One region of the Planctobacterium sp. AWH2_060 genome, then DNA from elsewhere that is predicted to be linked to it. Evidence: predicted binding sites of a transcription regulator. Region 1 holds the regulator's gene; each other region holds the start of a gene.

What was found. Region 1 encodes sigma-54, which starts transcription at its own class of promoters, with help from an activator protein. Its sites were predicted from a motif close to GTTGGCACGNNNNTNGNNT; they were not measured.
Region 2: the regulator sigma-54 is predicted to act here: its motif matches at 2,622-2,640, upstream of ACXAD8_RS01440 (Lcl C-terminal domain-containing protein).
Region 3: the regulator sigma-54 is predicted to act here: its motif matches at 3,484-3,502, upstream of ACXAD8_RS13840 (DUF1328 domain-containing protein).
Region 4: the regulator sigma-54 is predicted to act here: its motif matches at 3,796-3,814, upstream of ACXAD8_RS10485 (flagella assembly protein FlgT).

What each region holds. Positions count from the first base shown of each region.
Region 1 covers NZ_JBSWTG010000001.1:4,503,990-4,511,645, forward strand. The annotation lists gene mgtE (magnesium transporter) at 1-173, opposite strand, end outside; gene ACXAD8_RS19355 (HPr family phosphocarrier protein) at 533-808, opposite strand; gene rapZ (RNase adapter RapZ) at 805-1,650, opposite strand; gene ptsN (PTS IIA-like nitrogen regulatory protein PtsN) at 1,647-2,090, opposite strand; gene hpf (ribosome hibernation promoting factor) at 2,107-2,394, opposite strand; gene ACXAD8_RS19375 (RNA polymerase factor sigma-54) at 2,421-3,914, opposite strand; gene lptB (LPS export ABC transporter ATP-binding protein) at 3,986-4,711, opposite strand; gene lptA (lipopolysaccharide transport periplasmic protein LptA) at 4,741-5,247, opposite strand; gene lptC (LPS export ABC transporter periplasmic protein LptC) at 5,210-5,779, opposite strand; gene kdsC (3-deoxy-manno-octulosonate-8-phosphatase KdsC) at 5,776-6,330, opposite strand; gene ACXAD8_RS19400 (KpsF/GutQ family sugar-phosphate isomerase) at 6,330-7,307, opposite strand; gene ACXAD8_RS19405 (calcium/sodium antiporter) at 7,323-7,656, opposite strand, start outside.
Region 2 covers NZ_JBSWTG010000001.1:340,573-348,228, reverse strand. The annotation lists gene ACXAD8_RS01450 (YgiQ family radical SAM protein) at 1-312, shown strand, start outside; gene ACXAD8_RS01445 (Lcl C-terminal domain-containing protein) at 334-849, opposite strand; gene ACXAD8_RS01440 (Lcl C-terminal domain-containing protein) at 863-2,536, opposite strand; gene ACXAD8_RS01435 (GNAT family N-acetyltransferase) at 2,688-3,185, opposite strand; gene ACXAD8_RS01430 (hypothetical protein) at 3,306-3,602, opposite strand; gene ffh (signal recognition particle protein) at 3,702-5,078, opposite strand; gene ACXAD8_RS01420 (cytochrome C assembly family protein) at 5,248-6,048, shown strand; gene ACXAD8_RS01415 (HlyC/CorC family transporter) at 6,126-7,430, shown strand.
Region 3 covers NZ_JBSWTG010000001.1:3,244,090-3,251,745, forward strand. The annotation lists gene ACXAD8_RS13825 (TonB-dependent receptor) at 1-1,068, opposite strand, end outside; gene ACXAD8_RS13830 (diguanylate cyclase domain-containing protein) at 1,421-2,347, shown strand; gene ACXAD8_RS13835 (AraC family transcriptional regulator ligand-binding domain-containing protein) at 2,344-3,357, shown strand; gene ACXAD8_RS13840 (DUF1328 domain-containing protein) at 3,539-3,715, shown strand; gene ACXAD8_RS13845 (hypothetical protein) at 3,765-3,959, shown strand; gene ACXAD8_RS13850 (BON domain-containing protein) at 4,029-4,583, shown strand; gene ACXAD8_RS13855 (entericidin A/B family lipoprotein) at 4,641-4,781, shown strand; gene ACXAD8_RS13860 (gamma-glutamyl-gamma-aminobutyrate hydrolase family protein) at 5,021-5,770, shown strand; gene ACXAD8_RS13865 (TVP38/TMEM64 family protein) at 5,767-6,420, shown strand; gene ACXAD8_RS13870 (cation:proton antiporter) at 6,450-7,656, opposite strand, start outside.
Region 4 covers NZ_JBSWTG010000001.1:2,449,366-2,457,021, reverse strand. The annotation lists gene purL (phosphoribosylformylglycinamidine synthase) at 1-714, shown strand, start outside; gene ACXAD8_RS10500 (hypothetical protein) at 977-1,144, shown strand; gene smrA (DNA endonuclease SmrA) at 1,165-1,746, opposite strand; gene ACXAD8_RS10490 (transcriptional regulator) at 2,070-2,342, shown strand; gene ACXAD8_RS10485 (flagella assembly protein FlgT) at 2,554-3,705, opposite strand; gene ACXAD8_RS10480 (LPP20 family lipoprotein) at 3,986-4,480, shown strand; gene flgN (flagellar export chaperone FlgN) at 4,641-5,051, opposite strand; gene flgM (flagellar biosynthesis anti-sigma factor FlgM) at 5,064-5,399, opposite strand; gene flgA (flagellar basal body P-ring formation chaperone FlgA) at 5,639-6,349, opposite strand; gene ACXAD8_RS10460 (chemotaxis protein CheV) at 6,498-7,436, shown strand; gene ACXAD8_RS10455 (CheR family methyltransferase) at 7,443-7,656, shown strand, end outside.

The DNA.
Region 1 (7,656 bases):
CACAGCAGCGAACGATTGCGCACCGGGGTGGATTCAAGCAGTAGTGCCACATCCGCCGGGGGAATGCTGTGCAGCATTTTGCGTACGTGCACAAACAAGCCATTACTGAGGGCATCGTTAATGGCATCCAGTTGCGTGGTTACATATTCCTGTTCCAGTTTGTTTTGTTCCATTAGCACGCTCCTTTGAAGATAAGAGTCAGCTTAATGGTTGCCCTGTGAAAGTGAGCTGGCTGGATAAATGGAAACTTAGATGCGCAATTGAGAGCTGTGATAAGGGTGTAGAAAGCTGTACCGATCCCGGCTAAATCGTTAGTTTGCAGATTTAGGTAAGGTGTTCCCGGCACTAATCGACACTCCTTATTTATACGATGAACTGATTTCCATTAACAACCTGACGGTCCTATACAGATTAGCGTTCTGTATACTCAGGTCATTGGTATTGTTCGTTTATTATAGTTTATAGCAATAAGTGGCTGCTGGATATCTACTAATGAAACAAATCACAATCCAGGTTTAAATATTGTGAAACACTACTCAGCTTCGTTAAAGCGGGCGGAAAACAGAGCTGATACGGCTTCTAATGCTGGTTCAGCATCAGCGCCTTCACAAATGACTTTCACTTGTTTGTTTTGTGAGCCTTCCAACATCATCAATCCCAATACGCTGTCGGCAGAGGCACTTTTGCCATCTTTATGCAGCATAATGGTCGCGGAAAATGATGCGGCCAGCTTCACCAATTCGGTGGCGGCTCTGGCGTGAAGACCTAATTTATTGGTGATGGTTAGCGTTCGTTCTGCTTTATTCACTCGTCCAGATCTCGGTGTCTGATTTGTACGTCAGGGTGGGAAACTGAAAAATAGTTGGCCAGCGTTTCGGCAATAAACACTGAGCGGTGCTGACCACCGGTACAGCCTATGGCGACAGTAACATAACTGCGGTTGTTTCTTTCAAGGTGGGGTAGCCAGGTTTCTATCAGGTTTTGGAACTGTCCAACCACTTTATTTACTATGGGCTGTGCTGTCAGGTACTGTGCTACCGGCGCGTCTTTTCCTGAATAGGGTTTGAGTTCTGGTATCCAGTGTGGGTTGGGTAAAAAGCGAACATCAAAAACATAGTCTGCGTCTTTCGGAATACCATTTTTAAAGCCAAAGGACTCAAATACCAGCACCAGGCGTGAGGACTTCTTACCTAAAATTCGTTCCCGCACCAGCTCGGCCAATTGATGAATCGACAGTTTATCGGTATCAATATGCAGGTCTGCTCTTTCGTAGATCGGAACCAATAACTCTCGTTCCTTAACGATGGCATCTGCCAGGGAAATATTGTTTTTAGACAACGGATGCAGACGACGGGTTTCGCTGTAGCGTTTCACCAGAATATCATCACTGGCATCCAGGTAGATGATGGTGAGATCCGTTTTATTGGGCAGAAAATCGAGATTTTCAGTGAGCTGCTCGGGATCTTTAGGCAAGTTTCGCACGTCGATACTGACGGCAATCTGGTCGTATTCACTGACAACCGCGTGGGTCAGTGTTGGTAACATGCTAACCGGAAGGTTATCTACACAATAATAACCAAGATCTTCCAGTGCCCTCAATACCACAGACTTTCCTGAGCCGGACCGTCCGCTGATCACAATTAGTTTCATACCAGTGCTTCATATAATGCGTTGTCTGAATGGCAATTGCGAATTACTTTGGTGACCTCTTTGTCACTGAGTTTTTGAGCTATACGGGCGAGAGTTTGCAAGTGCCCCTCGGTTTGCTCAACGGGTACCAAAATCGCAAAAAATATATCAACAGGTTGATTGTCGATTGCGTCAAATTCTATACCAGGCGAGCAGGTGAGTACAATAGCCAAAGGACTACTCAGACCTTCAACCCGACCGTGGGGGATAGCAATGCCATTGCCGATGCCGGTGCTGCCCATCTTTTCGCGACAAAGCAGACTGTTCAGCACATCTTCTTCGGTCAGTTCGCTGAGTTTTTCGCTGGCGACTAAGCTGATGATTTGCAATGCGCGTTTTTTGCTGGTGATGGGGACTGCACAGCGCGTGCAGTCCTGAGAAAGGATGTCTTTGATTTCCATCCCTTATTAAACTCCCTTAATGGCTCTTGAGCTTTTCTTTATGCTTGATTACCTGCCTGTCGAGCTTGTCGATGAGGGAGTCGATGGCGGCGTACATGTCTCTGTGTTCAGAGGTGGCAAAAACCTCGCCACCGTCAAGGTGTAAAGTTGCTTCAGCTTTTTGATTGAGTTTTTCAACGTTTAAGATGACATATACATTGTTTATGTGATCAAAATGTCGTTCCAGCTTTGTGAATTTTGTATCGACATAATCGCGAAGAGAATCGGTGATTTCGACGTGATGACCTGATAAGTTTATTTGCATAATTGGTCGTCCTTCTGTAGGGAAGTCTATAACAGACTCTTACGTTGGTTAGATGGAGGAATCGAGAGTGATTCCCGGTATTTTGCAATGGTTCGCCGGGCTACCATAATGCCTTGGTCGGCTAACAATTGCGCAATTTTGCTATCACTCAGTGGCTTGGCTTGATTCTCAGCTGCCACCAATTTCTTAATCAATGCCCGGATGGCCGTGGAGGAACACTCACCACCATTTTCCGTGGCCACATGACTGGAAAAGAAGTATTTAAGCTCAAAAATACCCCGTGGCGTATGCATGTACTTTTGAGTGGTCACACGGGAAATTGTGGACTCGTGCATATCTACCATTTCAGCGACGTCGTTGAGTACCATGGGTTTCATCATTTCCGGACCATGCTCAAAGAAACCGTGTTGTTGCTGCACAATACAATTGGCAACTTTTAGCAAGGTTTCGTTGCGGCTTTCAATGCTTTTGATAAACCACTTGGCTTCCTGCATGTGTGAGCGAATAAACTGTCCATCAGCACTGTTTTTGCTGCCCCGACTCATGGCCGCGTACTGCTGATTAATATTCAGCTTAGGCACGGCATCGGGGTTGAGTTCCACAATCCAGCGACCGGATTTCTTCATCACTGATACATCAGGAATGACATAATCTGGCTCTTTATTGTTTAATGTGGCACCTGGATGAGGATTCAAGGTTTGCAGCAGTTTTAGCACTTCTTTTAACTGCTCTTCGCGCAGTTTTGATTTTCTGATCAGGGTGCGAAAATCCTTTGCCATCAGCAGATCGGAAAAGTCGCACAACAGTGATTTTGCTTCCTTCAACCAGGGGGTGTCATTGGGGTATTGTCCTAACTGAACCAGCAAACATTCTTGCGGAGTCAGTGAGCCTGAGCCCAGAGGATCGAAGTGCTGAATGCGTTTTCTGACACATTCTACTTCGTCCAGTTCAATTTCTTCGTCGTTGAGGCTTTCGAGAATTTCTTCTACCGACATCCTCAGATAGCCGGATTCGTCGATAGAATCGATGATCGCAAGCGCGATGGCTTCGTCGGTTTCACTGAAAGGGGTTAAATGCAATTGCCACAGCAAATGGTCCTGAATGGATTCGCTGGTTTCGCCCTGATATACCTGGTCGTCATCCGGACCCACTCCGCCTGATGAAGCGGGCGCTGAAGAGGCGCTGTAATATTCGTCCCAGGTGCTGTCTATGGGAAGCTCGTCTGGTAAGTCGTTTTTCTCCAGAGCATCGCTGGAGTCCATGCCATCGGAACCACTGAATTCGTTGTCGCTGTCGGCGCCATTCAATTCTGCTGATTTAGGCTCTTTTAATAACTCTAGCCCTTCATCGCTACTGGATTCGGTATTTTCATCCACTTCCAGCAGAGGGTTTGCGTCCAGCGCGTCCTGAATTTCTTGTTGCAGGTCGAGCGTCGACAGTTGCAGCAGGCGAATAGCTTGCTGCAATTGAGGGGTCATTGTTAGCTGTTGGCTAAATTTTAGTTGTAAAGACGGCTTCATTAAAAATGGTAGTTTCCGACTCCAGTGCTCAGGGTAATTGTGCCCCAATCAATAGATTATTGTTAGTGTTACTATAGCCTGAATTGCTCACCCAGGTATACATCTCTTACTTGCTGATTTGCTAAAACTGTTTCTGGTTCGCCTTCTGCGATTACCTGACCATGACTGACAATATAGGCCTGTTCACATACGTCCAGAGTTTCTCTTACATTGTGGTCAGTGATCAATACCCCAATTCCTCTGTCTCGCAAATGATGAATGATCTTCTTTATATCATTAACAGAAATTGGGTCAACGCCTGCGAAGGGTTCATCCAACAAAATAAATTGTGGATTGGCTGCCAAAGCGCGGGCAATTTCTACTCTGCGCCGCTCACCACCGGACAGACTCATTCCTAAATTATGTCGAATGTGATTTAAATTAAACTCATCCAGCAATTCGTCTGCCAGCTCTTCCCGTTGCTCATTGTCCAGTTCTTTGCGCATTTGCAAAATAGCCATCAGGTTTTGAAAAACACTGAGTTTTCTGAATATTGAAGATTCCTGTGGCAGGTAGCCAATGCCGTGTCGAGCGCGAACGTGCATGGGTTGTAGGGTTAGCTGATGCTGGTCGATGAAAATCTCGCCCTTGTCTAAAGGTACGAGACCCACAATCATATAAAAGGTGGTGGTTTTACCTGCGCCGTTAGGACCGAGCAAGCCGACTATCTGGCCGGTGCTGACTTCGATGCTGACATCGCGCACTACCTGACGACTTTTATAGGATTTTGCCAGATTATTCGCGTATAACGTGGGCACTGAAATGGTTTTCCTTGTTGGGTTGCGCGTTAATTTTTATCGTCGGTCTGAAAAACGGTAGTCACTCTTCCATCGGCTTCGTTACTACCTGCGATCAATTGTTCTTTCTCTAAATTAAAGCTGATCTTTTCACCTTTCACCATACTGGTGTCCTGATAAAGTTCTGCAGCACCATTTAGCTCTAAGGTGCGAAACTCGACCACGTAGCGGATTTCTTCGGCTTTGGCAGTGATCTTACTGCCATCATCCATGGTTTGCGAATACACAGCAGGCTTGCCCAAGGCAATAAAAATTTCTTTGCCTTTGCCCGCTTCAGCGGACACTCTCACTTCGTCGGCATTGATAGACAGGGTGCCCTGACGCACATGAACGTCTTCTTTAAATACCGAAGTTTTGCGCTTACCATCCACGAACTGAGACTTTGAATCAACCTCAATCGGAAGTTTAAAGTCGTCTTTGCCTGCCCAAACCGGAAATGAAAGCAGCACGCACAGGCTGCTAATGGGCAACAGGTTGTTGATAAATCGTTTTAACATGGTCTTTTAGTTCCAATTTTCGGGTCAGCAGATTGACAGTTAACCCGTTGCTTTCTATCACAAAATCCGGACCTGTTATGGTGACGGGATTATTTGATTTGGCGGTCTTGTTGAGCAAATCAATTTCGACAAAGCTGGTTTCGATAGTTTGTACAAAATCATCCTGATTAAGGCTTTTGATAAGGACATTTTGCTCAAGTTCAATACGTTGGTCGCTATATAGCGTTCCTTCTTTGGCAACTATTTGCCAGGGAGACTCGGTTTCATCGGTGTAAATGGTGTATTCCGGGTTCTCAAACAGGGTAAAACCCAAAATATCATAATGTTCCATGGAAGAGGCAAAAACCTCGTGGTTGACGCTGCCAGAGTCGTTGTACAAAGTACTTTTCATATTGCGGGCCTGATAATTGGGATTCCAGGCTTCGGGCGTGTCATCAATGGCTTGCGGCGTGTTGTCATCGGCAATCATGTTGACATAAAGCGCCAGCAACACAATAAACAATAAGCCAATGCTGATATGAATGCGGCTCATACGCTACTCGCCAGTATTCCTTGTAATTTTCCCTGACTCAATAAAATCAAATCACATAGCTCTCTGACGCAACCGAATCCTCCGGAAACCTTAGTTTGATAATTACACAAGGCCAGCACTGTCGGGTGGGCATCTGCGGGCGCTACTTTGATTGCGGATAATTCAAACATGCCAGTGTCGGGCAGATCGTCGCCAATCGATGCCGTGGCCTGTGGCGGGATATTCAATTGAGACTGCAACTTTTGCAGGGCTGTTTTTTTCTGCTCTTCACCCTGAATAATATGCCTAACCCCCAACGCTGAAAAACGGTCGGACACTATCTTAGACTTACGACCAGTAATAATGGCAACCTCAACTCCGGCGGCCATTAGCGCTTTCAGGCCGTAACCGTCTTTGGTGTGAAAGGCTTTGAGCTCTTCGCCTTGATTGCCCATGTAAATACGACCATCACTAAAGACACCATCAACATCACAAGCGAGTAGTTTTATCTGTTGCATTTGCTCCAGAAGCGATTTTTGCAGGTCACCATATAGGGTTTGAACTTTACTCATTACACAACCCCTGACTTGATCATGTCTAACATATTAAGCGCGCCAATAGGGCGTTGCTCCTCGTCCACCACTATAAGTCCGCTTATGTTGCGACTTTCCATTTGGCTGAGAGCTTCTGCTACTAGCATGTCTTTGCGAGCCGTGTAGCAGTTTTTAGTCATGACTTCGTTAATAATAGTGGCATGGACGTCTTTTCTGGCATCGATGACTCTACGCAAGTCGCCATCGGTAAATACGCCAAGTAGTTTTCCCTGCTCATCTACTATACCAGCCAGGCCCAGGCTTTTTTGGGTGATTACCATTAGGGTATCCCGCACTGTGCTGCCGGATTGCACCACAGGCACCCGATCGCCGGTGTGCATGATGTCTTCCAGTTTCAGCAGTAGCTTTTTACCCAGCGAACCACTGGGATGGGATAAGGCGAATTCTTCAGCGGTAAAGTTCTTAGCATCCAGCAGGGCAATGGCCAGTGCGTCGCCCAAAACCAAAGTGACACTGGTACTGGAGGTAGGAGCCAAACCTAATGAGCAGGCTTCCTGTGGAACGGCAATGGACAGGTGAATGTCGGCATAACGGCCCATCGCAGATTCCGCAGAACGGGTCATTGCGATGATTTTAATACCGAGTCTTTTTACCACTGGCAACAGAGATACCACTTCAGAAGTTTCTCCGGAATTGGAGATTGCCAGTAAAACATCGTCTTTACTGAGCATGCCCAGGTCACCGTGACCGGCTTCGCCCGGGTGCATAAAAAAGGCCGGGGTGCCTGTACTGGCCAAGGTGGCGGCAATCTTGTTGGCTATATGTCCGGATTTGCCCATGCCGGTTACGACCACCTTGCCCTTACAGCCCATCATTAACTGACAGGCCTGCACAAAGTGTTCATCAAAGGCATTTTTGAGATTCTGGATTGCTTCCAGCTCAATCTCCAATACCCGATTAGCAGAGGAAATGAGCTGTGTGGTATCAACTTTCATTGCAATCAGACTCACTTAAGCGACAAATAAATAGGTGATGTAACCCAGGTAACCGGCCACCAGGACACCACCTTCCCAGCGGGTTATTTTGCGCACACCGCGTAAACCGAAACTGAATAGTAACAGCAGAACCGTGAACACCAGCATTACGTGAATATCGCGATTCGCCGCATTGGCATCGATAAGACCCGGTGCAATAAGGCCTGGCATAGCCATTACCGCCAGGATGTTAAAGATATTTGAGCCGATGATATTGCCCAACGCCATATCGTCCTCGCCTTTCAACACGCCAGCAATACTGGCTGCGAGTTCTGGCAGGCTGGTACCAATAGCGATTATGGTCAGGCCA
Region 2 (7,656 bases), 4.2 Mb from region 1:
ATTGCCAAAGGTGAACGACATCGCCGCTTGCACCGGGCTTTCCTGCGCTATCACGATCCAGCGAACTGGCCTATGTTACGGGAAGCACTGAAAAAAATGGGTAAAGCTCATTTGATTGGTAATGGTCCGAAACACCTGGTGCCGCCTGAGCGCAAAGGTGAACTAAAAGGCAGAGCGCAAAAAGATTATGAGCGTAAGTCGGTCAACAAAGCCCATGCCAAAGGCAGGTCTAAACCCAACAAGGCGCTGACCCGTTTTAGCAGTGATCAGCCCTTTAATAAAAGCTCTCGTAAGAAAACGAAAAAGGCCTGATTTCAGGCCTTTTCTTTTTTCTTAATCAGCAACCCTGACCGGCCGCACGTAGATAAAGGCATCCTTTTCTTTAAGCGAGTTACTGCTGTTAAAAAAGGCCACTACCCAGGCCATAGTGTAATCGGTTAACGATGGGGTGCTTGTCCAGTAATCGTCCGAAGTGGTCTCCGGAAAAATATCTTCATTAATGGAAGGACGCACACAGGATTTTTCAGTGATACTCAGCAGTTGCTTAATATTTGGCAGACGCCAGTCATTGTTACCTGCATACTCATAGCCGTAGGTTGCCTGTAACGCCTCCTGCCAGGTCATGGCGGTGGCATCACCAGTACAGGTGGTAGTGGTCTGGTCCCAGGTTTGCCCCAGGCTGCAGCGCATCCACATTAAACCAGTCGTATTATCGGTTACCGTGCCATCTTCGTTATCAGTGAAGTTGGTTTCGGGGGCTGTTTCACCAACACCACTGGTACAGGTTTGAGCTTGTGCAGTACAAGCCATCATCAACGAAGCAGACAATAATAGTGTTTTTAGTTTCATGTTCATCTCCTTATTATCGACCTGCCCGCACCAGGCGAACGTAGTTTTCTGTAGACTTCAATAAAAAGTTGTCATTACCTGAGCTAAAATCGATGGCCCAGCTGTTTTGTAAGGTATCACCACTGGCGCCATCGACGTTTTGAATGCTGGTCCAATACCAGGTAGGTACGGTTGCATCAGGAGTATTGAATGGGAAATAGTTCGTATCTACAAAATTACCGCCCGACTCACCAAAGTGCATAATAGACATCAACTCATTATGAGTCGGCATACGCCAATCGTAGAAGCCACACAAGCCCTCAGCGTTCACTGCGGCCACAAAAGCTGCAGTATTACAGTTGCTGATGGTACAACTGGCACCGTCATTTTGAGCTTCGGTAGAGGTGGTACTCAATACCCAGGAATAGGTGTTGTCTACATCGTGCAGCCCACCATCATCGGTTTTCAGCTCCCAAATTAAGCCGGTGACATTATCTCGTACACAACTCCAATCAGTTTCAGAGGCATCGATTTCGTCACCAAAGCTATCCAGTTTGGTGAAATCAAATCCCTCATCACCTGCGCCAGCCTTTTCCAGAACGTCGGATTCGTGCATACGATCACGGCCTATATCGGCATCCTGCCCGGGAAAACTGTGGCTGGAACCATTAATAAGCCCCGAATTAGACACATTTGCCACAACGCCGGTATCGTTAACATAGGTGGCAGGCATCTCTCTGACAGTAACCACCACCTGATCATTATCTTCATTGTTGAATTGATCTACGACCCGAAGATCAATAGTGATATCAGTGTCTTCAGTAACCGCCGGTGCATCTGCATAAGTAGTCTCGTCCGATGCATCCGCAAATTCAGCGAGGTCACTGGAGTTATTGCTCCACTCAAATAAAAATGGCGTAGCATCATCACTCAGTGAAGTGGCAGAGCCAGATAATAAGAAGCGCTCCCCTTCCATGATTGTGATGGCGTTACCCGCTTCGGCAATGGGAGGCGTTTGAGTTACATCCAACACTACAATGTCAAAAGCTTCCGTTGTGGTTCCGCCTTCGTTATCCGTTACCGTAAACTCGAAACTAAGTGTCTCAGATGTGGTTAAAGCTGGGGTTGTGATGGTTAAACTACTGGTTGTTAAGTCCAGTCCGGTGGTGACAACAGTACCAGATACCTGTTGCCAGGCATACCCAGAAATCGGATTGTCGGCATCAATGGGATCGGCGTCTGAACCACTGCCAGTGAAAGTAACGGCCAGCCCACCACCATAAGTGTTTTCATCAAAGCGGCTATCCTGAGAAATATCAACCTCAGCACTCGGAGCTTCATTAACTGGCGCTACTGTCAAAGTGAATGTGTCGCTAACCGTTGTCCCTTCTGCTGAAGTTGCAGATAAAGTCAGTGTGATTTGCTCGCTGCTGGTTCTCACTTCAGGCGTAGTTAATGTGGCAGCCACTAATGTTGTATCTTCATGAGACAGCGTATAGTCCTCATCGTTAACCGCCCAGCTATAACTGGTTACCTCAGTTAACGTAGTACGCCCATTCAACGCCACTTCGCTTTGCTCATCAACGGTGGCTCCCGCGGAAACTAAAATTGTTACGCTGTCCACAGTCTCTTCCGTACTGTCATCACCGCCACCACAGGCGAACAAGGACGTAGTCAGGGAAATCACTAACCAGTGTCTTAGATCCATTTCTGTACTCTTTATCTGTTAATTCACAAAATTAAAATTACCGCTGCGTCAAAAACACAACAGCAAAACCGGATTTGAATCTGCTATGCAATTATCCTGCAAATTTGTCATTTCCATGGAATATTTTTAAAGATTCTTAGAACGTGCAACCCTAAACAACTCGCTTTTCCATATACCAACTGAAATCATTAGGCATGGTTCCGGGGTACTGAGTCGGACAAAAACCGACTTTTCTGTAGAGTTTAATAGCGTGGTGATTTTCCTGATTAACAAACAGAGAAAAATAACGGGGCTGATAGTGCTTTTGCCCTTCCAGAAACAAACAGTTTAACAGCATCTTACCGTAACCTTTGCCGCGCAGTTCGGGATTTACTGCCAGTCGTACCAAATGACATCGCTCTTTGTCAGACATCAGTTGTCCAAATGCCAGCAGGCTATTATCAGACTGGGAAATAATGGCATAAGCCGGAATGGATACCAGACGCAACTGTGTAGCGAATTCACTCAATGTTGTTGGCGAGCCAAATTTATCACCACTCCAAAACAGGATTTGCTGTTGTGTTGTAAACCAACTACTAAGTTGTTTGCAGTATTCAGGAGAAAAACGTCGAAATATAAGTGTGTGCTGTTTTGACAACGATAAAGACATTGGAAAACCTTGCCAGGGTCAGAGTTCACAGGGCTGCTTTTTATCGAAGAATAGAATGTAAATCCGGTGCTGTAAACCGTTCGGAAGCACAATCAGGCCCCGAACGGCAATAATCATAGCTTAGGCTTTAACAGCCAACCAGGAAGCGCGTTTTGCCTGCAGAGATTGCCAGATATCTTTGCAATGGAATCTGGCAAGGCGTTTGATGCGAGCTTGAATCTGAGAAGATAACCCTTCATGAAACAAAATCAGCGATATCAAAGAACAGGTCAAAACAATCATCTTACTGATTTTAAATACCGATAGCGCCGCCATGATAAGTAAAAATAAACAAATCACTAACCCAATACTTCCAAGGGCAAGTAAAAGCCCCTTAAACTCTTTGTTTTCCATGATGTTTTTATCCTTAATTAGCATTCAACTACTTAGTTTATTATCAGTAAAGTAACAACAGCTTCAGATTAGTAAATAAATTACCTGAAATAAACTGTAAAAATTTATTGCAACTATAACACATTATCTCGGTGGGAACATGCCACCTGGACCGCCGGGCGGCATCATGCCTTGCATATTTCGCATCATCTTCTTCATGCCGCCGCCAGACATTTTCTTCATCATTTTTTGCATCTGGGTAAACTGCTTGAGCAAACGGTTTACATCCTGAATTTGTGTGCCAGAACCCGCTGCAATGCGTTTTTTACGAGAGCCCTTGATGATATCAGGACGTTGCCTCTCACCGGGCGTCATGGAGTTGATAATGGCTTCCATTTGGGTAAATTGCTTATCACCCGCCTGCTCTTTGATCTTGTCGGTCATGCCTCCCATGCCGGGCAATTTGTCCATCAGTGACATCATGCCACCCATATTGCGCATTTGCTCCAATTGCTCTTTGAAGTCCTGCAAGTCAAAGCCTTTGCCTTTTTGTACCTTTTTGGCAAGTTTGGCGGCTTTATCTTTGTCGACTTTGCGCTCCACCTCTTCGATCAGAGAAAGCACATCACCCATACCTAAAATACGCGAGGCAACACGTTCCGGATGGAAAGGCTCCAACGCATCTGTTTTTTCACCAATACCTAAGAACTTGATGGGTTTGCCGGTGATTTGACGTACCGACAAAGCCGCACCACCACGGGCGTCACCATCGGTTTTAGTTAAAACCACCCCCGTTAAAGGCAAAGCTTCATCAAAGGCTTTGGCCGTATTGGCAGCATCCTGACCTGTCATGGAATCAACTACAAACAGGGTTTCAACCGGGTTAATGGCTGCGTGCAGATCTTTGATTTCCTGCATCATGTCGGCATCTACGGCCAGTCGGCCAGCGGTATCCACCAACACCACATCGACAAATGACTTTTTAGCATGTGCCATTGCAGCATTCACGATATCAGCCGGCTTTTGCTCGACAGAAGAAGGGAAGAACTCAGCATTTACTTCCGCAGACAGAGTTTCCAACTGTTTGATGGCGGCAGGACGATAAACGTCAGCGCTAACGGTTAGTACCTTCTTCTTTTCACGCTCAATTATAAACTTGGCTAACTTGGCCACGGTGGTGGTTTTACCAGCACCCTGCAAGCCTGCCATCAACACCACTGCTGGCGGAGTTGCTGCGAGGTTCAGTGCCTCGTTTGCTTCGCCCATAACAGATTCAAGCTGTTTCTGAACAATTTTGATAAACACCTGGCCAGGATTAAGGCTCTTACCCACCTCTTCTCCCAGTGCCTGTTCCTTAACCTTCGCAACAAATTCTCTGACGACAGGTAAAGCAACATCAGCTTCCAGTAACGCCATGCGCACCTCACGCATAGTGTCTTTAATATTGTCTTCCGTTAAACGGCCTTTACCGGAGATATTTTTTAGCGTCTGACCAAGTCTTTCGGTCAAATTATCGAACATGCTGGTGTCCTGTTTAGATATTCACAAAAAATTTTGCTGATTATACCTTTTGCGTCGACGAATGAGTACCCGGTAATATTGATTTGCATTTTTAATCTGAAGGAATTGCGGCAAACACTAGTGTATCCGCTTCGGGTTATTTATACTGGCGGAAGAATTTTCTCAATAAATGAACATGTTGTTAGCTCTTAATCTCATTTGTATTTTGCTTTATGTGGTTGCAACCGTGTCGGTAGCCACCCGTTGGTTTCACAAAGATGGACCTTTGTTAAAGTTATCAATAATCACCTCAGGGGGAGCAATAGTTATACACCTGCTCATTCTGCTCAATAGCATTTTGTCCGGTGATGGCCAGAATTTGAGTATCGTTAACGTCGGCTCCATCACAGCACTGTTAATCACTGCAGTAATCTGGCTTTTGTCCTTGCGCAATCAGCAAACATTTTTATTGCCTCTGGTGACCGGATTCTCTGCTATCGCAGTACTGGTGGCCAGTTTCACCCCGGGTTCGGTGATCATGCACATCGAATTACGACCTTCATTGCTGGCCCATATTAGCTTTGCGTTGCTGGCTTATGGTTGCTTGTCTATTGCCTTTTTGTATGCGCTACAACTCTCTTTTATCAATCGTCGTCTCAAGCAGAAAAATGCGGTGATTATTCATTCTTCTTTGCCGCCTTTAATGGAAGTAGAGCAAAACCTGTTTCGCTTAATTATGTTGGGAACAGGGTTACTTACCCTGTCTCTGGCCAGTGGCTTCTTCTTTCTGGAAAACATGTTTGAGCAACGTCAGGTACATAAAACCATCCTCACCACTGTCGCCTGGTTTATGTATGTAGGTATGATTGTGGTGCATAAGCGCGTAGGATTAAAAGACAGTACCATTATCAGTTTATCAGTAGTTGGCGTTGTCCTGTTGACCCTGGCTTATTTCGGCAGTCGGGTCGTAAAAGAAGTCTTGATTGGGTAAAAAAGCTAAATTGCCTCTTGAAGTCATTGTCGTTAACACCTAAATTTGCATCTGTCACACTACATAGGACTGACTAGTTGGACGATATATCAACCAGTACGCTGCTAATTATTCTGGCCGTACTCATTGTGCTTTCCGCCTATTTTTCTAGCTCTGAAACCGGGATGATGTCGATAAACCGATATCGCCTGAAGCACTTAAACAGTGAGGGGCACAAAGGCGCAAAACGCGTCGAACGCCTGCTGGATACTCCAGACAGACTTATCGGACTGATTTTAATCGGCAATAATTTGGTCAATATCGGCGCATCTACCGTCGCTACAATTCTGTGTCTTAGGTGGTTTAGTGACTACGGCCTTGCGGCTGCGTCTGCCATCAATACCATCGGTTTAACCGTGGTACTACTCATTTTCGCAGAAGTTACCCCAAAAACACTGGCGGCCCTTTACCCGGAGCGAATAGCCTTCCCCAGCTCCATGATATTGACCCCCTTACTCAAAATATTTTATCCGTTGGTTATCGCACTCAATTATATTACTAACGGGATCCTCAAAATATTCCGGGTTAACCCCGATGAAGTGGAAAATCATTCCCTCAGTAAAGAAGAATTGCGCACGGTAGTGCATGAATCCAGTGTCATGATCCCAAAGCAACACCAGGATATGTTGATGGGAATTCTGGATCTGGAAAAGGTTACTGCTGAAGATATTATGGTGCCCAGAAACGATATCTTCGGTATCGATATCAATAACGACTGGAAGATCATTCAAAAACAGCTGACCCACGCACAACACACCAGAGTTTTGCTGTTCAGAGATAATATCGACGACGCTGTGGGTTTTATTCACGTCAGAGATGCTTTGCGCTTGTTATCCAAAGATGAATTCTCCAAAGCCTCGTTGCTCAGGGCAGTAAGAGAAATTCACTTTACCCCGGAAAAAACGCCCTTACACACCCTACTCTACAATTTTCAGTCGGCGAAAGAACGCATAGGTCTGGTGGTTGATGAGTATGGCGATATTCAGGGGCTGGTTACTCTGGAAGATATACTGGAAGAAATCGTTGGTGATTTTACTACCAGTATTATCGAAGAAAAGAGTGATCGCGAAGCCCGTTTACAACCCGACGGTTCGTATCTGGTAGATGCCAGCAATAACATTCGTGATATCAACCGTGAAATGGATTGGAACTTGCCTATCGATGGCCCCAAAACCCTTAACGGTTTAATTCTCGAATACCTCGAAGAAATCCCGCAATCTCACCTGAGTTTCCGCCTTGCCGGTTACCCGATAGAAATCGTTGATATCGAAGACAACAAGATCAAAACCATCAGAGTAATGCCTGAGTTTTACATATCACCAAACGAAAGCAATAACGATTAGTGTGAGATTAGCTGGGTACATTAATCTGCATCAGAACAATACCATTCTAAAAACAAAGAGCTGAATCTAATCTGGCAGTGTACAAACTTGAGATTTTAAAGCTTGATCGTCTACTCAAGTTGGACCTGATTTTAAGCGCTGACACTTTATGCCTGAGCCACTACGGCTTGTGAGATGCAACAGAGGTAAAGAGTCTAAGATTGTTATTCAACCTTAATACCCAAAC
Region 3 (7,656 bases), 1.3 Mb from region 1:
GGCGGTTTGATAATCCAGGTTCAGTGCCAATCCGGTGCGTTCACGTTTTACCCAATAAGCTCGCTGCTCAATTTCTTCGGCAGAAAATATCTCAACCTCTTCACCGATGGCTTCATCTTCGATGTCATAGTGACCCCAGCCACCATCAACTTCCATATTGTCTGAGCCAAATTCCCGTTCTGCCCAGCTAACTGCAGTGGCAAGTGCAAAGCGATTACCACCTTGCAATTCCCAGGCGGTACTGTAGCTACCCGATAATTTGGGACTGCTTTCATCACGCAACTGACTTTGGCTTAACTGCCCGGTAAAACTAAATGAATTTGCCGGCCGATCTAAACCACTCAGACTTTTTACTTCAATCGAGCCTCCTACCGCATCGGCATCCATATCAGGAGTAACGGTTTTGCTGACTTCAAGACTATCCACCAGCTCAGAAGGAATGACATCCATAGCTACACTGCGCACACCACTTTCCGGGGACGGAATATTTACGCCATTAATGGTCAGGTTATTCAGGTTAGGGTCGATGCCGCGAATACCCACGAATCGGCCTTCGCCCTGATCGCGCTGAATAAACATGCCTGGTAAACGTTGTAGTGACTCAGCCACATTCTGGTCGGGAAACTGACCAATCGCATCCGCAGAAACGATAGACGTCACCCGGTTGGCGTTCTTTTGACGATTTAAAGCGCTGGCCTGAGAAGCGCGCTGCCCAACCACCAATAGTTCGACTAGCTCGGCTTCACTGCCTCCCATCGCCAGACTGGTACTGATATCCTCACCATTTTTAATTTCCACCGGAAAAGATTTCGTTTCCGCCCCAAGATAGGTTACGCGCAACTGATATACGCCGTCTTTCAAATTATAAAAGCGAAAGCTGCCATCACGTCTGGTTACGTCTTTCAGATTCAATGCCGGTATTTCCACCAAAGCACCTTCTAATGATACGCTGCGGTCTGCATTAGTGACTTTTCCGGACAAATCGCCCTCGGCATATGCCGGTGCGCCCGACAGTGCCAGCGTACAGGCCAGCCCAATAATACTTTTACGAAATGTTGTGTGTTGCATGCTATTGCCTATGAAATGATGTTAAACCCGAATGCGGGAAGTAAAAGCTGGGCGCAAAGTAATGAGGGAATATGACAATTACACTGCAAAAATATGACAACTCACCTGTAACCCCAGAGGAAATCTACAAATAGTAAGCCCTCACAGGTTAAACTGAGCTGATTTGATTCTCAGATAAAAACAACTATTTTTCAGTTAGTTATGGCTAACCGGAATCCGTACCAGAGAAGTAGTTTTGCGGTTCGCCAGCAATGCATTCCGGCCAAAGAGGAAATTGTATGAGCTAATTTGACCCTATTGCCTTGGCCCTCCTTAGATTAAAATACGCGCGAATTCATTAAGGACACAAACCATGAGCTTCAAACTGTTAAAGCTGCACAGCAAACTCATCACATTGGTATTGTTATTTATCAGTGTCACAGTGCTGTTTGCCGCCAGTATCGGTGAACTTAAGCCTGCCAGCGAATTCGAATGGAGTGACACGTTGGGAGAAGGCGGTATTACCCTGATGACCCTGGTCTGGATATTTTTCACACTGATCAGCCGCCCGGCAGGCCGGGTAACCATGTTGCTGATTGTGGGTCTATTGTTTATGCATGTCAGTATGTTGCTGGACTTACTGGATGAGTTTTTCCTATATCCAGACAATCATGCCTGGTTAACTGCATACGAATCCATTCCGGCACCTATCGGCATGATATTGATGAGTATTGGCCTTTATCACTGGCACAAAGAGCAGCTCACAGTAAACGAGCAATTGCGCCGCCGAGAACGTGTATATCGGGAACACGGGTTAATGGACTTTATCACCGGTCTCTATAGTGCAGAATACATGAAGCAACAAATAGAGTTGGAGTTGAATAACCTCAAATCCGGTGCTCAGCCTTTCAGTTTATTGCTACTGGATATTGATCATTTCGACGCTTTTAATCGTCGTTTTGGTGACGCTCGTGGCGATCAATTCTTAAGAGAAATTTCTGAATTTATTATGTTCGAGTTACGCGCTACTGACCTGGCAAGCCGCTATGCAGGTGATCGGTTTATTATTCTGCTGCCAGATACGCAACAGGCTGAAGCCAGAAGCATCGGTTCCCATCTTGAAGCAGCCCTACAAAAACGTAATTTTAACCCCTTAGCAGAAGAACATGACTTTCACTGTCAGGTCAGTATTTGCTCACTACAAGCGGATGACAGTCATGGAACCGAGCTATTGCTCAGCGAGCTCAACGCTCAGATGGAGCAATTAAAACTGGACAAAAGAGCAGTCAAAGCCGCATGAACCGAGCCTGGTTTGAACTCAAAGATAAACAATTTGATTGCCAAAGCCTGGTAGTCAAACTGATCGATCTTTGCCGAAATCGCGGCGCTGATACCGAGCAATTATTGCGCGGCACTGGTATTTTTTATGAAGACCTGTACCGTCGCCAGCACTATTTGAGCTTTGAACAAATTGAAAAACTACTAAGCAACGCGCAAAAGCTAGTAAAAAGCAACGACCTCAGCTTTCTGTTGGGCAGAAGACTGTTCCCGAATCACAACCCGGATATATCTGAGTTAATCAACAATGCCCATTCGTTAAGGGATCTGTTGCGTATAATGCAATGTTACCAATACCTGATGTTTCCCTGGTTATATGTCACCTGTAAACAACACCAGAATAAAACCTGGCTGATTGTCGAAAATGCTGTTGCTGTTTCACCGCAACAGCTGTTTTTCTTTGAAATGCTGTGCACTGTCATCAATGCCACCTGCAAATGGCACATTGGCCATCAAATTCCACTACATTTTTATTTCCAACAGAATCGACCGCGCAACATTTATCAATACGAAGAAAATCTGGGGCACCGCCTGACGTTTAACTACCCATTGAATATGATCGCTGTGGATAATGAATGGTTAGATAAAAAACTGCTTAACAGCAGTCTTCTGGCCAGAAAACATCACCGCAAACTATGTTCCCAGCAACTGCACAAAGTACCGCAACGAACCGGGCTGTTACAATACGTAAAACAACAATTGCAACGAGAAAACATTAACAATCTGGAAGATATGGCAGAAGCCTTAGCTATCAGTCCTGCGACTTTGAAGCGCAAGCTCAAACTTCATGGTAGTAGTTTTCAAAATCTTCATGATAAGGTGAAGTCTCAGACAGTATTGTTTGATCTTAAAGTGAGGCAACTCACTAACGAACAAGCGGCCCAGTCTGCAAAGTTCAGCAACCTGCCTAATTTTCGTCGCGCGATTAAACGCTGGACGGGCATGACGCCCAGTCAACTTAAATCGGGTTAAAGCGCTCCAAACAACAACGGATTGAGCGCATGTAAAAATTACCGAATACCAGATAAAAATTTCCCAAAGCTAGCCTCAACCTTTCCCTTTTAAAATATTTTATCTAACAATTTCAACAACTTAATAATTGGCATTGATTTAGCTATACCTATTCCGTGTTCAAACACGATTAGGAGTTCACATGTTAAATTGGGCATTAATCTTTTTTGTAGTGGCCATCATTGCCGCACTATTTGGCTTTACTGGTATCGCCGGTGCAGCAGCGGGTATTGCAAAAATCATCTTTTTTGTCTTTGTGGTTTTATTGGCAATTTCGCTACTTTCCAACGCACTGCGCGGCAAGGCACCTAAGGCTTAGTGGCCCCGTCGACAGGCACTCAATAAGGAATTAACAAAGGAGATAAACAATGAAGTTTTCCACGTTTTTGAAGCTCTTTTCCTCAGTCTTTTTTGTGGCACTCATCACCGCTGGCTGTGCGGATAACAACGCTGAAGAAGCGGGTGAAGAAATTGATGAAGTGATCACTGACGCAGGCAATGCCATAGAAGACGCCTGTGAGGATGTTAAAGAAGGCGTTAAAGCTGAAGACACTGACTGCTAATAGCGCCAATTTTCGCTTTGATTCACACTTTTTACGAATTTAATCAACGTCATACAGAGGAGATCTATTATGACTATTTTCAGAAAGACCCTGACTGCAACTGTATTTACAACCCTGTTTGCTGCACAAGTAAGTGCCGCCGACTGGCAAGATGACGCAAAAGACGCCTGGATTGACGGCAAGGTAGAAACCACTTTACTGCTCAATACCGAGCTCAACTCTTTTAACATCAACACCAACGTTAAGGATGGCAAGGTCATGCTGACCGGTTCGGTTAACCGTGATGTGGAACGCTCCCTGGCTGAGGAACTGACCCTAAGTATCGAAGGTGTAGAATCGGTGGACAATCAATTAGAGGTAGTGCAGCAAGACAAACAAACGGCTGAAAAAGACTACACCGAGTTCACCGATAAGAAAATCACCACGGTAGTGAAAACCCGCTTGCTGATTGAATCAGAGGTTTCCGGCACCAGCATTGATGTGGATACCGAAAAAGGTGTAGTGACGCTGAACGGCGAAGTTGAATCTGAAGCCGAAGAGCAACTGGCGGTATTGATCGCCAAAAAAACCGATGATGTTAAAAAGGTGGTGAGTAATCTGAGTATCGCCGAACAGAACTCATAATCTGATTAAACCGACACCAGGGGCCTCTGGCCCCTTTTTTGACTGGAGAAAAAACTGATGAAATCACTGAAAACAGGATTAAAAATAATCTTTCTGAGCATTATTCTCAGTGCATTAGCCGCCTGCGCCACTATTGAAGGCATTGGCAAAGACGTAGAAAAAGCCGGTGAAGTTGTGCAAGATGCTGCTAATGACTAATAACAGTTCCACAGCATACTAAGGCCCGCTTTGTTCACACATAGATGACAACGGGCCTTATAATTCCTACAACAAACTTCCTGTAATAATTTCACGCTTATTCTTAATTCTGCTGTTCACGGCTATCCACACCCAAACTTAAAAAATTTTATTCATATAAATCAGCACCTTATAAAAACCACAAGTCTGGCACGAAACTTCTATCTGTTTTATTGAATCGTCATCACCGAGGAGGGGAAATGGCAAATAGCAAACCGTTAATCATTGTCACAGGGCCGGATGAAGGCGGGCTGGTTGCCTGGTGGTTTACCGCTTTGGGGGTAATTATGGCAGGTGGCAAACCGATGCGCATGACACCGTCTCGCTATAACGGGCAGCTGCATTGTGATGGCTTCATCATTGGTGGTGGTTCAGATATTCATCCGGATAATCGAGCCAGCGCCCCCTTGTCTAAAATAGAACGCAGCCTGACAACCCGCATCAAAGAAGGCCTGCTGTATCCGATGGAAGCCGTGGTTCGCTTTACCAAAGGCAGTTACGACAAAGCCCGTGATGAAATGGAAAAAGACTGTATTCAGTATGCCCTGAAAAACCAGTTCCCCATTCTGGGAATTTGTCGCGGTCATCAACTGCTTAACGCCGTTTTAGGCGGCACCATGTACACCTCTACCTTACCGCTATTGGGTGATAAACCCAGAATTCGCAGCCCGTTTCCCAGAAAAACAGTGGTTTACGCCAAAGAAGATTCACTGCTGGAAGAGATAGTGGGTGATGAACCCATTAAGGTGAATGCCATTCACTCTCAGGCCGTGGCCAAACCCGGTAAGCAGTTGCAGGTCTCCGCCCGTGAAAAGGCCCAAATCGTGCAGGCTATCGAACTTTGCGATAACGACAAAGTACTGGGTGTGCAATGGCATCCGGAATACCTGTTTTACCTGCAAACTCAACGTAATATTTTTGCCTGGCTAATTGAGGAAGCAAGATCATGAAAAACCGCAAATGGATTAACCTGACCATAGCCGTTACTATTGCAGCAACTCTGCTTGCTGTGTATTTTCTGACACCACTTAAGTCGTTTTTAACGGTAGAACAAGTGGTGAGCTTAACCGAAGAGGTGCCCGTTAGCTGGGTAACCGCACTGGCGTTTTTATTAGTGTTTTTCTTCGGTGGGGCCATGCTAATTCCCATTCCTCTCATGGCACTGGCGGTGAGTCTGGTTTTCCCTACCTGGCTCAGTGTCTTGATAGTACTGCCGGGTTTTGCCCTGGCCGCTACCGGCGGCTACCTGCTGGGGCAGTTTGTGGATGATTCATTGTGGGGGGATTCAGTCACCCGACACATCGACAAAATTAAAAACAAAGTGGAAAATCAGGTGATTTACGCCGTGATGGCTCTGCGCATAGCACCTACGCCACCATTCACTGTCACCAGTATGCTCAGCGGTATGTTGAAGGTGGATTATCTTAAATACATTGTGGGCTCGGTGTTAGGCATTATGCCGCTGGGTTTAAGCGCGGTATTTTTCGGTCGCGGCGCGCTGGAAATGGTCAAAGAGCCTTCCGGTATGGCCGCCAGCACATTGATAGCAGCTGTGGTATTAACCAGCGTATTCTTTGTGATAAAACGCCATGCGAAATAGCCTGAGACTGATTTCAACCCAAAGCGGCATTAACCGTCGTTCGCCTGAGGTGTTACCAGACTGATAATCTGGTAACCCTCTCCGGGCTGAGTTTCCTCATCGCGTCGAAACGGAAACAGATTGCCTTTGGGAGCAATATAAAACAGCGGCGTGAACAGGTCCTTATACTTATCTTTGTAATCCTCATAGGTAAACCAGGCAGTTAAAGTGGTGCGTTTAATCACCGCGCCTCGGGCGGTTTGGCTGGCCAGTTTTGCATAAGTGGTGTCACCAAATAACCCCAGCGATTGCATGTAATGTTCACTGGGCAGGTGTGCTTCGTAGCCTTTTTGCGCGCTAAGGCTGATACCCATTACGTGTTTATCGCCAAACAGATATTGAAAGTGCTGAGTAACAATGGGATTTAGCTGTTTATTGGCAGACATCACCAACACATTGCCGATTCCGGTGAGGTCCATAGTGCGCGTTGCATGTTCTGAACTCGGGTTGCCAAAATATGTGGGAATGCCATCCATTCGCGCTGCTGAAATAGACTCCCAATTGGTATCGGTGTATTTTACCGTGTACCCCAAAGAAATCAGCTCTTTGGCTATCATGCGGGCAAAGCCGATACCGCCAAAGATCAAAAAGCCCTTCGGCTCCTTTTCCCTTTGTTTTAATAAGGTGGCCAATGGTGTGGTGGTTAAACTCTGCAGCGTGACGGTGAACACAATCACAAAAAATACCAGAGTCACCAAGACGCCTGAATCTTCAAAGCCAATCATATTGAGTTTCAGCTCGAATAAGGCTGAAACCGCAGCAGCTACAATACCCCTTGGTGCCATCCAGGAAATCAGGCTTTTTTCCTGCCAGGACAATCTGGATTTAAAGGTAGAAATGTAAACATTCAGCGGCCTAGCCAGCAGAATCATGACACACAAGATCAAGGTTGCAGGGACCGCAATAGCGGCGAGTTTTTCTAATTCAATTCGCGCCGCCAGAATAATAAACAGCCCGGAAATAAGCAGCACCGAAAGGGTTTCCTTAAACTCCAGGATGTTATCCACTTTAATGTCACGCTTATTCCCCAGGTAAATCCCCATCACAGTAACAGTCAGCAAACCACCTTCATGGGACATCAGGTTGGCCACCTCAAAGCTGAATAACACTGAAATGAGTACCGTGGTGTTGATCAGATATTCCGGGATCACACCTTTTTTAATAGCCAGCCCCAGAAAATAGCAAGCTATCAAGCCA
Region 4 (7,656 bases), 2.1 Mb from region 1:
GCTGCCGCATTTGATCGGGCAGGCTTTAATAGTGTTGATGTTCACATGAGTGACCTGATTTCTGGACGTGTGTCACTTGCTGAATTCAACGGGCTTGTGGCTTGTGGTGGATTCTCTTATGGCGATGTACTTGGCGCAGGTGAAGGCTGGGCGAAAACCATCTTGTTCAATGAACAGGTCAGAGAGCAGTTCCAGACTTTCTTTGAAAGACCAGATAGCTTCTCACTGGGTGTTTGTAATGGCTGTCAGATGTTGTCAAATTTAAAATCCCTGATCCCGGGGGCAGAACACTGGCCGCATTTCGTACAAAACTATTCAGAGCGTTTTGAAGCCCGCTTCTCTATGGTTGAAGTGCAAAAAAGCCCATCAATATTCTTTGAAGGTATGGCAGGTTCTGTTATTCCTATCGCTGTTTCTCACGGGGAAGGAAGGGCTGTTTTTGAAAGCGATACTGTGCAATCGTCAGCACAGAATTTAGTCAGCCTCAAATATGTTGATTATGCGGGTAAGGTAACCCAGCAATATCCCATGAACCCGAACGGCTCGCCGGATGGTATTACCGGGTTAACCACGCAGGATGGTCGTGCAACTATTATGATGCCTCACCCTGAGCGGGTTTTCCGTACAGTGGCGAATTCCTGGCATCCACAGGATTGGCAAGAGGATGGTGCCTGGATGCGTATGTTCCGCAATGCCAGAAAGTATTTAGGATAATGCTAAATAGCTGAGAGCAATTAATCGCTCTCAGCTAATTTCGGTGTTTTTTTACTAAAAAAAGCTGATTTTTAGTAAAAAATCATCAAATTTGCGTAATTTCCCGGTTGTTTGTGAAATCTATATTGTTTATCATTGCTCAAATAGTAATCTATCAGTATGGTTTACTATACGCTACAGGAACGTAGACAGAGTGACTGACGGAGCTATTGCAGTCTTAAATTTCGCAATTACCTCAACAACAAAAATAAAAGAGTAGGTTATGAATCGTTCCAGTAAAGGTTTCGGACTCACCGGTGTATTGCTCACTGTTATAGTGCTGATTGTAAGCGCTATCATCAGTACGTCAGTATCTTCTCAAGATGCCCCAGTGGCAAAGGCCGTTAAACTAAAAGCTGCGGAAAAGATCTCATCTAATAAGCAGAGTTAAATATCATTCTTAATAACACGCTATTTGAGTTTATGGCGTTCCCGGTTTTCTGCTTTCTGTTGCTTGTTTTTCTTCAACAAAACGTAGGTACTTTTTAATCCGCCATGTTGCATCTGGCTCGAATGGAATGCCAGTACTTCTGGTATTTGTTGTAACCAGACATTCAGGTAGCTTTTCAGATAGCCTGAAAATGGTTTCTTTTGTTCGTTTAAACCATGTCTCAGCAGGACACATCTCAATCCACGCAAATGACATTGGGTTATGAAATCAAACACTTCTTTGTGCGCCACCTGCAAACTCATGTATTGCATATTTAACGTGCTATCCAGTGCATACTTACCAAGGCGCAGGTTTTTATATACCAGATCTTGTACCCCGTCCTGTTTAAAGTGGATGGGATCATTGAGAGGCAGAGGATCGATATCAGCTAGTGTCAGATAGTTCTTACTGAGGCTCTGCTCGTTTTTGATGGCTTCTCTGCGCAACTGTCTCGCCAGTTCTGAGCCATCTTTTCTCTGTAAAAACACTTTGTCGTCAGTTTTAAGCTGTTTTACATCTGCTACTTCTGCGAAAAATGCACTGAAGTCTTCTTCAACCGTCATCACATCACCTGGTTCTGCTTCTTCACTAAGCCTGTTGCTCTTTGCAATACGAAATTTATACCGAAAAGTTCAACGCGCTCTAATCTATATATGAACTAATTGAGGCCCTTCAAGGTTCAGTCTGCTGTGGATATGTGGGGAATTGGAGCGGAGACAATACGGAAATATAGGTAGGTAAAAAAAATATCCACTTTGTGTTGTCATTTTTATAGAATTTGGTTAACGTGCGCGGTAAGTGACTTTATCTGAATATGAAAGTATTTCAGGTAAAAAGATTTTATTGAACAATCTGATAACTCAATATGAGGAAGTAGTAATAGAACATGGCCATTAAAAGTACAGATGTGTTACATATTGAGCGTTCCGAAGTGCTAAGGGGGCTGCGTCTGGAAAGTAGCTATACTCAACAGCAGATCGCAGACAAATTAGGCATCAGCCGTGAGAAAGTGGTAGCGGTGGAAAATTGCCACATTAAGTCAATGTTGGCATTGGAACTGGATATAGTAAAAAATTGGTGGGAGTTGTGTCGTCCCAGAGCAGACATTCAAACTCAAAAGCAGTTTGTTCGTTTAATGAAAAGGGAGTTGAGTATATAAAGGTCTCATGACTATATTTTGACTACGCAATGTAGACAGAATTATTGTGAAAAGCTGTAAAAATGGCGTCCCCACCGCGACTCGAACGCAGATCTAAAACTTAGGAGGTTCTTGTTTTATCCGGTTAAACTATGGGGACGCACTTGCTTTGGCTAATATGTTTAATCAAAGCTGAAATAATTATTACCCATCACAATCTGCTTTAAAACCCCTATCTCCTGACGACGAAATCGTTTGGTTGAATATTCGCCAGAGGAGTGCCGTCAGAAACTCGGAGTAATGATGAATCATAAAAGACTTCCGTTACAGTCACTTTTGAAGGGTGAATAGAGTATTGGAAATGCGGCATACCGGAAGGAGAGAAAAACTGTCTCATCTGGAAAACGGCAAGTTCATCACCTTTTTGTACTCCTTGTTTGGTGCCAAGGTTAACCGACAAACTATTATTGTTAATTGCGATAATTCTGCCGTAGGTGGGTTTGCAGGCGATAAGGTTGTCAACGTCAGCCGTTAACTCTCGTAGCAATTCTTCTGTTACCTTTCCAAATGATGATTGCCATAAGGTTTTGCTATTCGTTTCCAGCGTTTTGTGGCTGTCAAATTCCCACACCGAGGAGGTGCGATAGATCTTGTCCAGTAATATGTCGCCTTTAGTGCCATCGATTAATAAAAAGCGAATGGCCAGGTTGCGTTCCGGGTGCCTGGTTTCCCAAAATTTTGCCACATCTAAATAGGTTTGCTCAGTGGAATCCAGGCTAATTTCAACTATGTCACCAATCAGTACATACTGTGCATTAGACTCTGCTGACAACAACATAGATTGGGTTTTTAAATCATGTGCTTGTGGGAAAAAGGAGTAGGGCTCTATTTGGCTGATAAGTGCCCGTTGAGAAAAAGTGTCAAAGCTGGTTTTTAGGCGCTCAGAAATGGGACCTGAGAAGTTATTAAGACCTCCGATAGCGGCTTGTCGAAACGCACTGATGTGCAATTTACTGGTAACAATGCTCTTTTTGTAATCTGAGGCACTGCACTGGTCTCGCTGGGGGAAAATATCCGCTCTAATTGCCACTTCAATATAGTCATCGAAATAATGCTCGCTGATCAACTCTACACTGGCAACTTCTCCAATGGCCCGGATCTCCAGCCGGTCATTTTGCAATAAGCCATCAGTCATTTCCTGAACACTGCGAACTGAAGCGCCGGCAAACAAAAGTGCTTGCCTGATGGCCTCATGAGTGGCCTGCTGTCGCGCCAGCTCTTTGTTGTCATTGTGAATAACCGCCTGACCAGAAGCCTCAAACCAGGCGGAATGAGCGCTCATCGAGAGCAGTGTGATGGCACACAATAATATAAATTTGTACATGGCAACCTCATTCTGAACCATTTCAGATCTTTGCTCAGGAAGTAGATCAGTTTCTTTTTTAGTGTCAAAAAACCGCTGCTACCTAGACAAAAACGATTGTTATGCCATGTGTTAGCAGGATGTATACCATTGTTGTTATACAAATCAGGATAATTTAGCTGAGCTGGCAGAAAACTTGCTTTGTGTTGTTATCAAAAATTCAATGTCAATATTTTAACTGTCATTGATAGCAATAGTGTCGGCTGATTAATCCGGCTGAGCAATACTTAGGTGAGTTATTATGCGTAAATTAGTTAACAGGCTTGATCAGGTACTGGTAGTTGGTGCACTGGCCTTTGGTATTTCTGGATGCAAATCACTGGAAGCCATTTACTACGATGACAAACAGGTAGAGTGGGAGTATGTGCAGCCTGAATCTTATCCGGTATTGACAGCTGTGGGATACGCGCCCATCAGTTCTCAAATGGGCGGTAATGATTCCGTCAAAATGCTGATGGCCATCAAAGCGTCGAAGTTGGATGCCTACAAAGAGTTAGCAGAACAAGTGTATGGACAGCGAATTGATACCGAACAGTCACTAGCGAACCTGGTGTTGAGGGATAATGATTTAAAAGCTTCAGTTGAAGGTGTTATTCGCGGGGCCGAGGTGGTCAAATCCTATCCGGTCGGTGATGATGTTTACGCCACCGAGCTTTCTCTGGATTTCCAGAAAGTTTACGACATTTACCTGTCAACGGCGCGACCAAGAAAGGTTAAAGAAGTGATTTATTATTAATCACCTTCATTCCTTGAAAAGTATTCCATTTTAAAAGCCTCCTGTTTTGGAGGTTTTTTTTGGGGTTGTATTCAGAGATCGAGTTTATTACTGACGAATGTGCTAGATAACTAATTAGGCATTGTTGGAATACAAAAAAGAACTAAGAAAAGATAAGGGATTAAGCTTTCACGCCGCTGCCCAGCATTCCGCCCTGGGTTTTACCTTTGTTGGTGTAGGTCATGGATTCTTTATTGCGCGTTGCCAGCATAACATTGCGCAAATGCTGTAAGCGGATCTGGTTTTTCTCGACGGCCAGCGCATTAACATCGGTCTGATGTTGGCATTGTAATAACAGGGCTTTGCCGTTTTCAGCTAACTGCTGTTGTTCTTCTGAAAGTCCACCAGATGATGATTTTTCTGATTTTAACAGCTGATCATTCTCAGCGATTTTTTCCAGAAGCTCTGACTTCTCATTAACCAATGTCAGCAGACCATCAGCATTACGGGCAACAATTAATTCCAGCTCGTCGTCAAGCTTTTCTTTCAGAGCCTGCAGCAATGAAATTTGTTGTGTAAGTGCTTTAGTCATGTCTGACATTCATTAGCCTTTAGATAAACCAAACAGCTCAGACTCGGCTTTAGAGATCTTAGAAGCCAATTGCTCTGCGTCGATCTTATATGAACCGTTTTGAATTGCTGCTTTAAGTTTGTCAACTTTGTCCTGGTTTACAGGTGCATCACTGCCTTTCTTTTGCACATTTGCAAGCTGTTGCGCAGACTGAGTCAAGGACACTGAATCCTGACGCGGAGTCGCAGCAGCAGTGTTTGCCTGTTGTGCTGTATTTGCATTCTGGCCTTGTTGAGTCTGCTGCTGGTTGAGTCGTTGACTCTCCAACTGCGGTTTCTGGCCAGCACCGTTTACATTGTTAATAGCCATGATTAAATTCCAATACTTTTGATACCCTCAGTTAGTGTATCGGCATTGACACAGTTAACTTTAATAAAAATCCTACAATATCGCTTTTTTTTTGTGCATCGGATATCAATGATTTAAGTGTAATCCATGAGCACCAAAAAGTCTCTACAAAATCAATAACTTCATGGGGTCAGAGTTGTTGAAAGCAAACTGCAAATCTGCAAGTTTCAACAACTCTGACCCCATGAAAAAGAGACGAATCAGATATGCACCTTAACTTCGTTGACATTAGCGACTTGTGCTTCAATTTGTTTCTTGGAGCGGCGATTTTTCACTGATATAGTATCGCCAATGTTACCGTCCTGAAGCGCTATGCCGCTGGTTTTAATTTCCAGACCGCTCAGTTTAGCGGTAATTACTATAGCATCGCCTTTACAGACAAAGCATAACATGTTTGCTGTAACCGGGCTGCCATCACGCGTCCGGCGTTTTAATCTGGCTCCGATAACTTGGCTTTTATCGCTAAATGTGCCGCCACGTAAACGGCGTTTATCAATCTTCTCGATAGTTAAATTACTTTCTGTTAGCAGAGTACCAGGTGAAATCGTGTCTGACACAACAACCACTTCCTGCATTTCAGTAACCTGTGCACTCATGTAGTAAAACCAGCCGTTGCTGGGGCAACTGATTTTCACTGTGATATTGGATTGCTGCAAAGACTGTGTACTGCTACTAGCAACCAGATCAACAGGGCAAACTGGTATGTGTACTCGCTCATCGACGTCGCGGATCGTTATCTCGACATCATTGATGTTTTCTACGTCAGCGTTTTGATAAACGTAAATTTCAGCGGTCTCTTTGACCAGGTCATGCATTAAATGTTTTTCTTGCGCAGCCGCTATATTGGTTGTTATAAACCATCCCACTAGGGAAAGTTTTAGAGTTTTCTTGATGTTGGCGAAATTTTTCATGTTCACTTTCTTCCAATTTGGCTATGCTTAAAGACAATTTCTAAAAACATTAGACAGCGTCAAAAAAATAACGCTGTGCGGATAAATTTCAATCACGTGATTTAGATAATCAAATATCGTGCCTGATTGGATTAATTAGAGGTGCTATATGGCGGGAATTTTAGATTCTGTAAACCAACGAACTCAGCTGGTGGGTCAAAATCGACTTGAGTTACTGCTGTTCAAGTTGAATAACCGGCAACGCTACGGCATAAACGTATTTAAAGTAAGAGAAGTACTGCAATGCCCGCCACTCACTTCGATGCCAAAACTCAATGCGCTGGTGCGCGGTGTGGCGCACATTCGGGGGCAAACCATTTCTGTTATTGATATGAGCATGGCCACTGGCGGCAGAAAAATTGAAGATATCAAAAACAGCTTTATTGTCATTGCAGAATATAACCGTTCTGTTCAGGGCTTTTTGGTGGGATCAGTAGAACGCATCATTAACATCAACTGGGAAGCGATATTACCACCGCCAGAAGGTGCGGGAAAAGCGAGCTATTTAACAGCTGTAACAGAGGTTGATGGTGAGCTGATTGAAATTCTCGATGTGGAAAAAATACTCAATGAGATAGCCCCGGCCAGAGAAGTGGTTAGAGATGACATGGTGGAAGAATTGGCCAAGCACGATGCCAGTCTGGATAACAAAATTATTTTTATCGCCGACGATTCTTCTGTAGCACGCAGTCAGGTTAAGAAGGCGTTGTCGTCTCTTGGCCTTGAGATTGAAGCGGCAAAAGATGGTCGCGAAGCCCTTGAGCGATTAAAAGAGATTGCATCTGAAACCGGCGATGTTACCGACAAAGTTGGGGTCATTGTCAGTGATATTGAAATGCCTGAGATGGATGGCTATACCCTGACAGCTGAAATTAAAAGTACGCCGGAGTTGGCCAAGTTACATGTTGTGTTGCACACATCTTTAAGTGGGGTGTTCAACCAGGCCATGGTTAAGAAAGTTGGGGCTGATGATTTTATCGCAAAATTTCACCCAGATGAATTGGCCACTGCAGTTAAAAAATGGCTGGATAAATCTGCTACGGAATAATGGTCGGTGGTAAATAAAACCTTAAGTGAAGACGATTATACGCTATTCAGTGAGTTTCTGGAGCGCTGTTGCGGCATCGTTTTGGGCCCCAATAAGCAGTATCTGGTGCGTAGTCGTCTGGCACCATTAATGCGCAAATATGAAGAGCCGTCTCTCAGTCAGGTGGTTAATGATATTATTAATGGTCGCAATCGCGGTTTACGCGATGATGCGATTGATG